Regions from separate parts of the Streptococcus salivarius genome, predicted to be linked through region 2. Evidence: predicted binding sites of a transcription regulator. Region 2 holds the regulator's gene; the other holds the start of a gene.
The links. The regulator CtsR, encoded in region 2, represses protease genes until heat stress. The targets are predictions, from matches to a motif close to TTGGTCAAAAAAGGTCAAANA.

Region 1 (7,567 bases), 250 kb from region 2:
TCTTTATTTGTATGAAGGAAAGCTCCCATTTCAAGATTTTCCATTACGGTTAATCCTGCAAATACATGACGTCCCTCAGGTACTTGAGCTAAACCTTCAGCAACAATCTTACGTGCAGGTGTTTTGTGGATCTCATTTCCGAGATAAGAAATGGTTCCCTCAGTTGGACGAACAAGACCTGAGATTGTACGGAGAATTGATGTTTTACCTGCACCGTTAGCACCGATAAGAGTTACAACTTCACCTTCATTAACTTCAAAGCTAACATTTTTAACAGCTTCAATAGATCCATATTTAATTGAGAGATTTTCAACTTTCAACATAGCCATTATGCTTCACCTCCCAAGTAAGCTTCAATAACGCGTTTGTTATTCTTAATTTCATCAGGTGTTCCTTCTGCAATCAAGCGTCCGTATTCCAAAACATAGATACGCTCAGTAACATCCATGACCAAACTCATATCATGTTCAATCAAGATGATTGTAATACCAAAGTCTTTTTGAATTTGACGAATATGAGCAGTCAATTCAGCTGTTTCTTGTGGATTCATACCCGCAGCTGGTTCATCAAGGAAAAGAATTTTTGGTTCTGTTGCAAGTGCACGAACAATTTCCAAATGACGTTGTTGCCCATAAGCTAAGTTTTTCGCAAGCGTATCTGCCTCACCATCCAAGTTGAAGATAGCCAAGAGTTCCATAGCTTTTGCTTTTAACTCTTCTTCACTTGAGTAGTACTTAGGCAAACGCAAAAGAGATGCAAAGAAATTTGAAGGTTGCTTATTTGACAAACCAACAAGAACATTTTCAAGCACAGTCATGTCTTTGAAAAGACGGATATTTTGGAATGTACGTGACAAACCGAGTGAAGCGATTTTATAAGGTGCTTTACCGTTTAGGACTGTACCATCAAGTGTAATCGTTCCTTCACTTGGCTCATAGACACCTGTCAAAAGGTTGAACAAGGTTGTTTTACCAGCACCATTTGGTCCGATAAGCCCAACCAACTCACCTTCATTGAGTTCCATTGAAACATCACCAACGGCAGTCAAACCACCGAAGTTTTTAGTTAGATTTTTAACTTCAAGAAGTGCCATTATTATTTGCCCTCCTTAGATTTATTGAAGAATTTTGAGAGATAGAGTTCTTTTGTTCCAAGAAGTCCACCTGGACGGAAGAGCATTACAAGAATCAAAGCCAAGGCGTAAATAATCATACGAAGGTTTGAAACGTTTTGGAGGAACATGTTGATAATACCAAGAACAACAGCAGCAATAATAGTACCTGTGATAGATCCAAGACCACCAAGAACGGCAATGATAAGGTAATCAATTGATTTCATGATAGTGAAATCTTTTGGCACAACTGTACCGATGTAGCTGACATAAAGTGAACCAGCAATCGCTGAAATCATGGCACCAATAACAAAGATAAGAACCTTCATTTTTGTGACATTAACACCCATTGACTCAGCAGCAATTTCATCTTCACGAAGAGTGATTGCTTGACGTCCAGTTGCTGAACGCAAGAAGTTAAGTACCAAAATTGTAATGATTACCACAAAGAAATAAATTACAGGCCAACTTGTATAAGGAAGGATACCTGTCAAACCAGCAGCACCATTAGTCAATTCACCACCATTAACGATAATGATACGGATGATTTCAGCCATACCAAGAGTTGCAATGGCAAGGTAGTCCCCTTTCAAACGAAGGGTAGGTAGACCAAAGATAAGGGCAACAATAGCTGCGATGATGACACCGACAACCATTGAGAGGTAGAAACCGTCATATGTTGGCATCATACCAGTAATGATAGCTGATGAATAGGCACCAATTGCCATGAAACCAGCTTGTCCAAGTGTAAATTGCCCTGAGAAACCAAGAACCAGATTAGTACCAAGTCCCATAAGGATTGAGATCCCAATTCCCATTAAGATTTGGATGTAGTAAAGGTTCATGATACCTGAAAGTTCAAGACCTTTCAAGATAAGGAAGAGCCCAATGATAAGACCAAACCAAATAAGGTTTACTTTTAGATTTTTCTTCATGTCTTACACCTTCTCTTTCACATTTTTACCGAGGATACCCGCTGGGCGAACCAAAAGGATAACGATCAAGACACCATAAACGATGGCATCACGGTAACTTGACAAACCAATTGCAGTTGATAATGTCTCCAAAATACCGATAACAAACCCACCAAGTGCTGCACCAGGGATAATACCGATACCACCAAGAACGGCAGCTACAAAGGCTTTAATACCTGGCGTCATACCCATAAGAGGTTCGATAGAGTTATAGTAAAGACCAATAAGGACACCCGCTGCCCCTGCTAGTGATGATCCAAGAGCAAAAGTGAAGCTGATAGTGTTATTAACATTAATACCCATCAATTCAGCTGCATCACTGTCTACAGATACGGCACGCATAGCTTTACCCATCTTAGTCTTTTTAACAATCAATTGAAGAGCAACCATAAGGACAAGGGCAACTACCAAGATAAGCAATTGTACATTTGTTACAGAGATTGATCCAAGATGATAAGTCTTAATCGCAATCTTTTGAGGGAATGAACGTGTATCTGCACCTACAAAGAGAACCATGATGTACTCAAGGAAGAATGAGACACCGATAGCCGTAATCAAGGCAGAAATACGTGTCGAATTACGGAGTGGGCGATAAGCCAAGAACTCAATGACAACCCCTAAAATCGCACAGACAAGCATAGCAAAGACAAGGGCAACCCAGAAATTCATTCCAAGGCTATTAATCGCATAGTAACCAACGAAGGCACCCATCATATAGATGTCTCCATGGGCAAAGTTAATCAATTTGATAATCCCATAAACCATGGTATATCCAAGGGCAAGTAAGGCATAGATACTACCCAAGATGATACCATTGACTAGTTGTTGGGGAAGTTGTTCAAAAAACATATTTAACCAAACTTTCTAGTTCATTTTTAGTATAGATAACAGATTATTTTTCAATTTCAACGGCTTCCGCTGAAACCTCTTCACCATTATCTCTTTTAACCATAAGAGCTGCTTTAATAGGGTTATGATCCTTATCAATCGTCATTTTACCTGTAACCCCGACAAAGTTTTTCAAATGTGCTAAGTTATCAGCAATATCAACTGATGTTTTCGCATCTTTTGATGCTTCTGCAATCATATAAACAGAATCGTAAGCTAGAGCAGCAAACATATTTGGGTCAGTGTTGTAAGCTTTCTTATATGCTTCGATGAATCCTGATGCCTTGTCAGAAAGGGCAACATTTGTTGAATATCCTGATACATAGTAGACGTTTGAAGCATTCTTTTTACCTGCAAGCTCAGTAAATTTCGCATCACTGAATCCGTCAGGTCCAAGGATTGGTTTATCAATTCCAAGGTCACGTGCTTGTTTTGTAATAATACCAGTCTCAGTATAGTAACCTGGCATTACAATAGCATCATAATCAAGGTCTTTAAATTTAGTCAAGGCTGACTGATAGTCCTTGTCCCCTGAAGCAAAGGTAGCTTCAGTAACGATTTGACCTTTATATTCACGCTTAAATTCATCCGCAATACCTTTGGCATAATCTGAAGCATTATCATAGTAGAGAACTACTTTCTTAGCATTCAAATTATTGTAAGAATAAGCTGCCAAAACTTTACCTTGGTAACTATCCTTGAAGGTTGTACGGAAAACGAATTTCTTCGTACCATTAGCATCTACCGTAAGGTCATCCTGCGTACCTGAAGGTGTCAGCAAAGGAACCCCTGTTTTTTGTGATACGAGGCTAGCCGCAGCAACAGCACCTGATGTCGCTGGACCAACGATAGCATTTACATTATTCTGAATAGCCAAGTTCGTTGAAGATGTTGAAGCTTCAGCATTTTCAGATTTATTATCTTTTGTGACAAGCTCAAGCTTTTTGCCATCGACGCCACCAGCTTTGTTAATTTCGTCAACAGCCAACTTAATACCATTCTGCTCCGCCTTACCATAGGCTGCAACGGCACCTGTCAACTCCATGTTAACACCAATTTTGATTGTATCGCCAATCTTAGTACCATTGGCATTAGCAGTCACATCTGGTGACTTGCCACAGGCAACCAAGAAAACGGAAGCAAAAAAGGCTAACACAATAAGTGTGATCTTTTTAGACATAAGATTTCTCCTTAATATTTTCTTAAAAAAGTCCATCTTATAGCTTACAGAATTATCAGACAATTGTCAACTACACAAAACTAAGCTTTAGCGACAGTAATCGTTTCCATTACTTTAAGAATAACTCTTTAAAAAGAAAAAAACTTTTCTCTCATTAAAGAGAAAAGTTCTTAAACGGTTCAGGGACTGAGGTGTCGTAACGTTCCAGACTACCTACAAAGTCCATATCAATATCAGAATAGTAGGAAGGCAGAACTTTTTTCACTGCTTTCATTCCATCGAGCTCTTTCAAAATATCCTCGACCTTGTCCTCATCTACATAAAGGTGCACATAACGCATCTTATAAGAATGGTAGACAACATCTCCAAACTTGGCAATTTTACGTAAGTCTCTATTGTAATATAAATAAACAATAATGCCTTGACGCTTAATCATGACTCATCTTCTCCTTTATGTTAGTGTCTCCCTTTTTATGATGTGGTTTATGAGGGGCAAGAGGTAGGCCAGTATCAATAAAAATCTGGTCTGAAACGGCTTGGGCAATCTCCTCACCAAGATTGGCTAAAATAGTCTGTAAATCGAACTCTGCCTGACGATAGCCAATAACCACCTCGTTTAAATCAATTTGGCGCTTCATTCGCAAAACCTGACGTTTCAACTCTCTCACATCTGGTCTAAAAGCCTCATACGCCTTAGCAGCATCATAGCTATCTTTTAATTCTTGAAATGCAAAGAGTTGCTCTTGAAGTCCTCTGTCATTTTCGAATTTCTGGCGTTTCAAACGATAATTCTCTACCTCAGGTAGCTTTAGAAAATACGAAACAAGACACTCTATAGCTTGATCAATCACAAGCAACTCCTCATTGATTATTAACATGTTTTCTATTATAACACAAAAAGCCAGATGAAACGGTCCTTATACAACCGATTTGCATCTGACTTTTGTTTAAGACAAGCTCAGTTTATTTTAATTGGTTATTAGCCATGATTTCATCGATGAAACCATATTCAAGCGTTTCTTGAGCACTCATCCAATTGTCACGTTCAGCGTCTACATGAACTTTTTCAATTGGTTGTCCAGAATTATCTGCCAAGATTTGCTCCAAATTATTACGTGTCTTGAGCAAGTGTTCAGCTGCGATAGCCATGTCTGTTTGTTGCGTACCGCCACCAGTACCGCCCATTGGTTGGTGAATCATGTACTCTGCATTTGGCAACATGAAACGTTTACCTTTGGTACCGCTGGAAGCGATAACTGTTCCCATAGATGCTGCCATCCCCATAACGATAGTCTGAACATCAGACTTGATGAAGTTCATTGTATCAACAATGGCAAGACCAGCCGAAACGGATCCACCTGGTGTATTAACATAAAGATAGATATCTTTTGTATTGTCTTGAGCATCCAAAAACAAGAGTTGGGCAATAATTGAGTTTGCCATATTATCTTCAACAGGACCTGTTAACATGATGATACGATCCTTGAGCAAACGTGAGTAAATATCATAAGAACGCTCACCGCGTGATGTTTGTTCAATTACTACAGGAATCATATGAATCCTCCTTTTAATATTGTCTTGATGCTATTATATGATTTTAGTCAAATTAGGTCAAATAAAAAACATCATTCTTAGCACTCTTTTGGAAAGAGTGCTAACCCCCCCTAAAATAATTTCACTTTAAACTTATTAATCTAGTAAAAAAAGGGAAATTTTCCCTTTTCAACTTATTTTGTACCAAAGAGACGGTCACCTGCATCTCCAAGACCTGGAACAATATAACCGTTTTCATTAAGTTTCTCATCCAAAGATGCTGTGTAGATATCGATATCTGGGTGAGCATCTTGCAATTTTTTGACACCTTCTGGTGCTGCAACCAAGCAAACAAACTTGATATTAGCAGCGCCACGTTTTTTAAGTGAGTCTACTGCCAAGATTGCTGAACCACCAGTCGCAAGCATTGGGTCTACTACAAAGATCTGACGTTGATCAATGTCTTCTGGTAATTTAACCAAGTACTCAACCGGCTCAAGAGTTTCCTCATCACGATACATACCAATATGACCAACTTTAGCTGCTGGTACAAGGCTAAGAAAACCATCGACCATACCAATACCCGCACGAAGGATTGGAACAATCGCTAATTTCTTACCAGAAAGTTGTTTTTGTACTGTTTTGGTAATTGGTGTTTGAATTTCAACCTCTTCGAGAGGAAGGTCACGAGATACTTCGTAACCCATAAGCATAGCAATTTCATTAACTAGCTCACGGAAGTCCTTAGTAGAAGTATCCTCACGACGGAGGATTGAAAGTTTATGTTGAATCAGTGGATGTGAAATAACTTGAAATTTACCCATAATAGTTTCTTCCTTTGCTTTATACTCACTCCATTATATCAAAAAGGCAAAAAAAACGCTTGCTTTTCTGCAAACGTTTTTGAAAAGGATTATTTTTTAGGTAAATGAATCTTTCCTGTGACCAAACCATAGCCAAGAAGAGCTAGACTAGCAATTGCTGCAAAGATAGTCGCCAAGATTGAAAGAATGTTGCTGTTTGAACCTTCTGAATCACTTGGTGTCTTAGGAGTCGTAGCAAGTTTGGCAGCAACTTTAGTATTGTTGCCTTTACTTGACTCATCAGACTTAGTTACTTCATTAGCTTTATCAACTCCGTGAGACTGAACTTTTTCTTCAGACTTAACTGGTTTTGGAGCTTCTGTTTCAGTCACAGACTCTTCTTTAACAGTATTCGTTGGAACAGTTGGTCCAGTTGCTACAATAGTCTTTGGTACTGGTGTCGCAATCTCTGCGGCTTGAGCTACTGGACGACGATCACCCACAGAATCTCCTGTCGAAGGTTTCACAGGGACCGCTACATGATGATCATTTGAAGAATTGTTATCATTAGAGTGGTCTCCATAATATGGGAAAGGAGTACGAGCTGGAGAATCCGGATTCGTAGGATTTGTTGGTTTATCTTCTTTATCAGCTGATGGTTGATTATTGTCCGCTGGTTTAGAAGTGCCTGGTTTATTAGTCTTATCATCAACAGAATGGTTACCTTCTGTTGGACTTACTGGTGTTTCTGGCTTATCTGCCTTCTTGTCTTTACCATCTTTAACAGTTACAGTCAAGACACCGTGAGCTTCAGAAACGCCTGTTGAACCATCAACTGTAGGATAAGTATGTGGTTTAAGACCATAACCCGATACCGCATAATAATCTACATTAAAGTCCTCGTTTGGCAATTTAGCACTGTTTTGATCGCCTACGTGTACCAAGCTTTCACTAGATTTATCCCAAATCCAGTCACCTTGATTCGTCATCTTAGGAAGAACTTCTGTAGTATCATCTGCATTCATCTTGATAAGGAAGCTTGGAGCCCATGTTGATTTATTCTCAGCACCGGCAATTC
Region 2 (7,567 bases):
GCCGCAGGGTGGGACTGCAAGTCTAAAGCTTAGAAGAGGAAAAAACAATTTTTAAGGAGAAATACTCATGGCAGTAATTTCAATGAAACAACTTCTTGAGGCTGGTGTTCACTTCGGTCACCAAACTCGTCGCTGGAATCCTAAGATGGCTAAGTACATCTTCACAGAACGTAACGGAATCCACGTTATCGACTTGCAACAAACTGTAAAAATGGCTGATACAGCTTACGAATTCGTTCGTGAAGCAGCAGCTAACGATGCAGTAATCTTGTTCGTTGGTACTAAAAAACAAGCAGCTGAAGCAGTAGCTGAAGAAGCAACTCGTGCTGGTCAATACTACATCAACCACCGTTGGTTGGGTGGTACTCTTACAAACTGGGATACTATCCAAAAACGTATCGCTCGTTTGAAAGAAATCAAACAAATGGAAGCTGATGGAACTTTCGAAGTTCTTCCTAAGAAAGAAGTTGCACTTCTTAACAAACAACGTGCACGTCTTGAAAAATTCTTGGGTGGTATCGAAGATATGCCTCGCATTCCAGATGTAATCTACATCGTTGACCCACACAAAGAACAAATCGCTGTTAAAGAAGCTAAAAAACTTGGTATCCCAGTTGTAGCGATGGTTGATACAAACGCTGATCCAGATGAGATTGATGTAATCATCCCAGCTAACGATGACGCTATCCGTGCCGTTAAATTGATCACTTCAAAAATGGCTGATGCTATCATCGAAGGTAACCAAGGTGAAGATGCTTCTGCAGATTTCCAAGAAGCAGCTGCAGCTGATTCAATCGAAGAAATCGTTGAAGTTGTCGAAGGTGACAACAACTAATCTTTAAGATTGGTTTGGGCTCGATGCCCACTAAAGATACGACAAACACCTAAGGGGCGGGGCTCAGCCCTGCCCCTTAGTTTGATAAAATAAATTTGGAGAAAAACAAAATGGCAGAAATTACAGCTAAACTTGTTAAAGAATTGCGTGAAAAATCTGGTGCTGGTGTCATGGACGCTAAAAAAGCATTGGTTGAAGTTGAAGGTGATATCGAAAAAGCGATTGAATTGCTTCGCGAAAAAGGTATGGCTAAAGCAGCTAAGAAAGCTGACCGTGTTGCAGCTGAAGGTTTGACTGGTGTTTACGTTAACGGTAACGTTGCAGCAGTTGTTGAAGTTAATGCTGAAACTGACTTCGTTGCGAAGAACGCTCAATTCGTTGAGTTGGTAAACGAAACAGCTAAAGTAATTGCTGAAGGTAAACCAGCTAACAACGAAGAAGCACTTGCATTGACTATGCCTTCAGGTGAAACTCTTGAAGCTGCATACGTAACTGCTACAGCTACTATCGGTGAAAAGATTTCATTCCGTCGTTTTGCAGTTGTTGAGAAAACTGATGCACAACACTTCGGAGCTTACCAACACAACGGTGGACGTATCGGTGTTGTTTCAGTTATCGAAGGTGGAGATGATGCTCTTGCAAAACAAATCTCAATGCACATCGCAGCGATGAAACCAACTGTTCTTTCATACACTGAATTGGACGAACAATTTGTCAAAGATGAATTGGCACAACTTAACCACGCTATCGATCAAGATAACGAAAGCCGTGCTATGGTTAACAAACCAGCTCTTCCACACCTTAAATATGGTTCTAAAGCTCAATTGACTGATGCTGTTCTTGCTCAAGCTGAAGAAGATATCAAAGCTGAGTTGGCTGCTGAAGGTAAACCAGAAAAAATCTGGGATAAAATTATCCCAGGTAAAATGGACCGCTTCTTGCTTGACAACACTAAAGTTGACCAAGCATACACACTTCTTGCTCAAGTTTACATCATGGACGACAGCAAAACAGTTGAAGCTTACCTTGAATCAGTAAACGCTTCAGTAGTAGAATTCGTTCGCTTTGAAGTTGGTGAAGGTATCGAAAAAGCATCTAACGACTTTGAATCAGAAGTTGCAGCTACAATGGCAGCAGCGCTTAACAACTAATTCTAGTTGCTAGATAAAAAGAAAAGAAGTTACGTGAATGAATCGTAACTTCTTTTTTGTTGCTATTAAAAAACGTCTGAGCATGCCCCAGACGTTGAAAAAGTAATTAATGAGCGAAGGTATTTACACCAAGTAGAAGAGAGAGTGTTCCCATGATGATACCTGCAAGGATAACCCCAAGCATAACAGCAATAACACTACGTTTAAAGTCCCAATCTAGGATAGATGCTGCTAGGGTACCAGTCCAAGCTCCTGTTCCTGGAAGCGGAATTCCCACAAAAAGTAGAAGGGCCCAGAAGATTCCCTTATCTCCGGCAGCTTTTTCAAGTTTTTGGCCCCCACTGTGACCTTTTTTAAGACACCAGGTAAAGAAGCCACCAATTAGAGGTTTGTCTGCCCCCCATTCGAGAACACGGCGGGCGAAGAAAAAGATAATTGGAACTGGAATCATGTTCCCAATGACACAAAGAATTAGGGCTTGCCACCAAGGAATACCTGAGGCGATAGCGACAGGTACGGCTCCACGGAGCTCAACTAAAGGAATCATAGAGATTAAGAGTGCAATGATGTATTTCATGAGTAACCTTTCATAGGGAAATAAAATAAGAGATAAGACTCAAAGTGAGATGAGCTTTATCAAGAGTGATAAGACTAGTACTACTGCGAAAGTGCTAAAAAGTACTTGTTGGATTAGGTGGGTTTCAGCCTGTTAAAGTGGATAGAAAATTTGAATCAAACACCTTAAGTTACCTAATATTCCAGTCTTATTTATTGTATCTTATATGGTCTCTAATGACAACTTTAAAAAGCTTTTTGAAGGTATAGTTTCCCATGAGCTGACATTTTTGGTATAATAATAGTCAGTTATAGTCAAATTAGACTGGAGGAATTAAGATGGCAAGAAATACATCAGATAGTATAGAAGAATATATTAAAGAATTGCTGGGCCAGTCTGGAATTGCTGAGATTCAACGCTCGAACTTAGCAGATACTTTTCAAGTTGTACCGAGTCAGATTAACTATGTTATTAAGACTCGTTTTACAGAAAGTCGTGGTTATATTGTTGAGAGTAAACGTGGAGGTGGCGGTTATATTCGTATCGTCAAGGTCAGATTCTCCGACAAGCACCACATGATTAATGATTTGCTTCAGAACTTGGCAGATCAGCTCAGCGAGCAGGTATTTACAGACTTGATTCAGTTGCTTTTTGATGAAAAAATCATCACTGAACGTGAGGGAAATTTGATTTTAGCAACTGCTAGTGATGATGTTTTAGGCGAAGATGCGGCTGCTATTCGTTCGCGTATTCTACGCTCGCTATTACTTAGATTGGATAGAAAAGGAAATTAGATGACGACATATTCAAGAAAAATGCAGGCCATTTTCCATCGTGCTCAGCTTGAGGCAGAGCGTTTTGGAAGTCCTTTCTTGGAGACTTGGCATGTGCTTCTGGCTATGGTTGAGGTTCCAGGATCTGTAGCCTACCTAACATTTACTGATTTTGAGGACCGTATTCGTGCGGAAGAGATTGAGACAGCCGCTGTACTAGCGATGGAGAAAAGTCCAAAAGACTTGTCTGAATCCGATATTATCGATTTACGTGCACAGTCACATGCTTTAGAGGTTATGTTGCAAGAGGCAGAGGGAATTGCTAGTGTGACTGGTGCTGTAGAGGTAGGGTCTGAACATGTATTGATGGCCTTCCTTCTTCATAAGGATTTGATGGTTTGTCGTCTCCTTGAAGTTGCTGGTTTTCAATATAAGGATGACAGCGATAAGCCTCGTATTATCGATTTACGACGTTCTTTGGAGCGTTACGCAGGTCTTAGTAAGCAAGATTTGAAGGCCATTCATGACCTTCGTAAGCCTAAAAAATCAAAGGCATCAGGAAATTTTGCTAATATGATGCAGCCTCCTCAATCTTCTACTGGGGAACTGTCAGATTATACCAAGGACTTAACGGCAGTAGCCGAGTCAGGTGCTCTTGATCCTGTTATTGGACGTGAGAAAGAAATTTCACGCATGATTCAGGTTTTGAGTCGTAAAACGAAGAATAACCCAGTTCTTGTGGGTGAAGCAGGTGTTGGTAAGACGGCACTTGCGCTTGGCTTAGCACAGCGTATTGCTTCAGGCGAAGTACCTTTTGAGTTGGCTGATATGCGTATCTTAGAGCTTGATATGATGAGTGTGGTTGCAGGAACACGTTTCCGTGGCGATTTCGAAGAACGTATGAATCAGATCATTGATGAGATTGAAGCTGATGGAAAAATCATTCTTTTTATTGACGAATTGCATACGATTATTGGTTCTGGTTCAGGTATTGATAGCACCTTAGATGCGGCGAATATTTTGAAACCCGCTCTAGCACGTGGAACTCTTCATATGGTTGGAGCAACTACTCAAGCTGAGTACCAGAAGCATATTGAGAAAGATGCAGCTCTTTCTCGCCGTTTTGCTAAGATTACAATTGAGGAGCCAAGTGTACCTGAGGCGATTGATATTCTAAAAGGCCTACGTTCGTCTTATGAAGACTATCATCGTGTAACGATTACTGATGAGGCGGTTGAGACAGCAGTCAAGGCAGCCCACCGTTATTTGACGAGTAAAAACTTGCCTGACTCTGCCATTGATCTTTTAGATGAAGCGAGTGCAACTGTTCAAGGTCGTATCAAAAAAGAAGCCAAACGTGAGATAACGCCTTTGGATGAAGCGCTTCTATCTGGTGATATGAAGGCTGCTGTTAAACAATATAAAGCTAGCCAAAAAGCAAAATTACCAGAACCTGCCTTGGTAGATGCAGATCAGATTATGCAAACCCTTAGTCGTCTATCAGGTATTCCTGTTGAGAAGATGACTCAGGCAGATAGCAAGCGTTACTTGAATCTGGAAGCAGAGCTTCATAAACGTGTTATTGGTCAAGACGAAGCAGTTTCAGCGATTAGTCGTGCTATTCGTCGTAACCAGTCAGGTATTCGTACTGGAAAACGTCCGATTGGTTCCTTCATGTTCCTTGGACCTACTGGTGTTGGTAAGACAGAGTTGGCCAAGGCTTTGGCGGAAGTTCTCTTTGATGATGAGTCAGCTTTGCTTCGCTTTGACATGTCAGAATACATGGAAAAATTTGCGGCTAGCCGCCTTAATGGTGCTCCTCCAGGTTATGTTGGATATGATGAGGGTGGTGAATTAACAGAGAAAGTTCGCAATAAGCCTTACTCAGTTCTCCTCTTTGACGAGGTGGAAAAGGCTCACCCAGATATTTTCAACATCCTCTTACAGGTTTTGGATGATGGTGTCTTGACGGATAGTCGAGGTCGTAAAGTCGATTTCTCAAATACCATTATCATTATGACTTCGAACTTGGGAGCGACTGCTCTTCGTGATGATAAGACTATTGGATTTGGTGCCCAAGACATTTCTCATAATCACCAAGCAATGCAGTCACGTATCATGGAAGAACTTAAGAAGGCCTACCGTCCAGAGTTTATCAACCGTATTGATGAGAAGGTTGTCTTCCATAGTCTAGAGGAAGAGCAACTTCGTGAGATTGTCAAGATTATGATGAAACCGTTGGTATCAGCTTTGGCTGAAAAAGGGATTGACTTGAAATTCCAACCAGCTGCTCTCAAGCATTTAGCTAAAGATGGCTATGATGTTGAGATGGGTGCTCGTCCATTACGTCGCACGATTCAAACTCAAGTGGAGGACAAGTTATCTGAGCTCTTACTAGGTGGTCAAGTAGTTAGTGGACAAACTCTTAAAATCGGCTGCTCGAAAGATAAATTAACCTTTACAGTAGTGTAAAAATCAAACAAAAAGACAGATTACAGGTGTAGTCTGTCTTTTTTTGTGTCAATAGGAGTCAAGATAGAGTCAATCTTTCTGTAAAGATGGGGTAAAAGAAAAAGCCGAGCAAAGCTCGACTGTAATAATTAGAGTTTTTCGTTGACAAAGTTGACAAAGTGATTCCACCAGACCTTGAGGAAGAAGCTTTTCTTAACTTCTTTACCAGCAACCAGTTCCATGCTAGGCATACCTTGGTTAGGCAAGTAACCTTCTCCTACAAGTGACTTATCTTCAAAGGTAGCAGTTCCAACCTTGTCACTTGAGTTGACAGGGGCTTGGACTTGATTTGTAGTAACTTTAATATGTTTACTATTGTTAGCATCTATTTTTTGGATGATATTAAAGTCAGACTTAGCAACAGCAGTGACTTGCTTAGATTTCCCATCAAGGACAGGGGCTTGGCTTTTACCGATGGCTTGTCCTTTTTTGGCAATGGTCTTGCTTTCCCAATGATAGACTACGTAATTAAGTAGGTCATTGGTTGCAGTGAAACGGGCGTAGTCATCAGTATCGGTATTATCAGCATTCAAAATGACTGTGATAATGCTCATGCCACTTTCATTTGAGTGGGCCACGAAGGAAGCACCGGCTAAATCAGTGGTCCCTGTTTTTAGGCCATCCACTCCTTTACGGTAACTAGGTTGTCCCTTGAGCATATAGTTGAAGGTTTTGAGTTTGTTGACACCATCAAAATCAGCTTCAGTTTTTTTAGTGATATCGAGAATTTCAGGATATTCTTTCACTACGTGTTGTGCAATGATAGCAACATCTTTAGCACTCATGGTATTTTCTTCGTCTGATTTAGAGCCTGGATAGATATTGTCACCTAAGTAAGAATTATTGAGACCAGAGGCATTGACAATCTTGGCATCAGTGATACCCCAATCTTTAAGTTGGGCTTTCATCATGTCGACAAACTTACTTTCGGTTCCTCCGATTTCCTCGGCTAGAGCAATAGATGCACTGTTGGCACTGGAAATAAGAGTTGCGTCAAGAAGTTGTTTGACAGTGTATTTGCGGGCGTCTAGTGGAATATTAGATACTCCGGTACTGACAGTTAGTTCAAAGGGGTAGTCAGAAATGTCAACTTTGCTGTTCCACTTGAGGTCTCCCTGATCTACCGCTTTATAAACCATATAGGCTGTTAGAAGCTTGGTAATAGAGCCAATCCCCGTAGAGGTGGTTGCATCTTTTTCGTATAAAATTTTGCCAGTATTAGCTTCGACAGCGATGGCATGTTTGGCTGCGGCATTATATCCTTTTTTCTTATCTGTTGCAAAAGCAGGGGCTACGCTACCCAGACAGAGTAAGAAGGTCATCATAAGCGTAATCAGTTTTTTCATGGTTTGTTCCTTCATGTGTTTTGGATATTTATTATACCACATTTTGAGAGGAACTTAAGGTGTTGAGAAGGAGCTTTTACTTACAAGAATAATTTTTAAAGCAAGATAAAACTACCTTTTGATATCTAAAAGGTAGTTTTGTGTTTACTTGTTTCCTGTAAAGAAATTAACGATATGGTTCCACCAAACTTTTAAGAAGAAACTTTTCTTGATAGATTGGTTAGCTGTTACAGAAATTTGAGGTGGATCAGAGATGTAACCTGTTCCAACGAGATCCTTATCATCAAAGGTCGCTGTTCCAATAGTGTCACCTTTTTTGATAGGGGCTGTTATAGTTTTTGCTTTGATTTTAACAGCATCATTTTTGCTGTTTATTTTTTGAACGACTGTAAGGT

Region 1: the regulator CtsR is predicted to act here: its motif matches at 5,751-5,771, upstream of clpP (ATP-dependent Clp protease proteolytic subunit ClpP).

The regions. Positions count from the first base shown of each region.
Region 1 covers NZ_CP015283.1:875,414-882,980, reverse strand. Annotated here, with positions in the region: gene V471_RS04595 (ABC transporter ATP-binding protein) at 1-329, opposite strand, end outside; gene V471_RS04590 (ABC transporter ATP-binding protein) at 329-1,093, opposite strand; gene V471_RS04585 (branched-chain amino acid ABC transporter permease) at 1,096-2,046, opposite strand; gene V471_RS04580 (branched-chain amino acid ABC transporter permease) at 2,050-2,934, opposite strand; gene V471_RS04575 (ABC transporter substrate-binding protein) at 2,978-4,153, opposite strand; gene V471_RS04570 (YlbG family protein) at 4,308-4,589, opposite strand; gene V471_RS04565 (YlbF/YmcA family competence regulator) at 4,582-5,031, opposite strand; gene clpP (ATP-dependent Clp protease proteolytic subunit ClpP) at 5,117-5,707, opposite strand; gene upp (uracil phosphoribosyltransferase) at 5,881-6,510, opposite strand; gene V471_RS04550 (glycoside hydrolase family 68 protein) at 6,600-7,567, opposite strand, start outside.
Region 2 covers NZ_CP015283.1:623,734-631,300, forward strand. Annotated here, with positions in the region: gene rpsB (30S ribosomal protein S2) at 68-835, shown strand; gene tsf (translation elongation factor Ts) at 946-1,986, shown strand; gene V471_RS03305 (COG2426 family protein) at 2,093-2,563, opposite strand; gene V471_RS03310 (CtsR family transcriptional regulator) at 2,881-3,336, shown strand; gene V471_RS03315 (ATP-dependent Clp protease ATP-binding subunit) at 3,337-5,787, shown strand; gene pbp3 (D-alanyl-D-alanine carboxypeptidase PBP3) at 5,916-7,172, opposite strand; gene pbp3 (D-alanyl-D-alanine carboxypeptidase PBP3) at 7,317-7,567, opposite strand, start outside.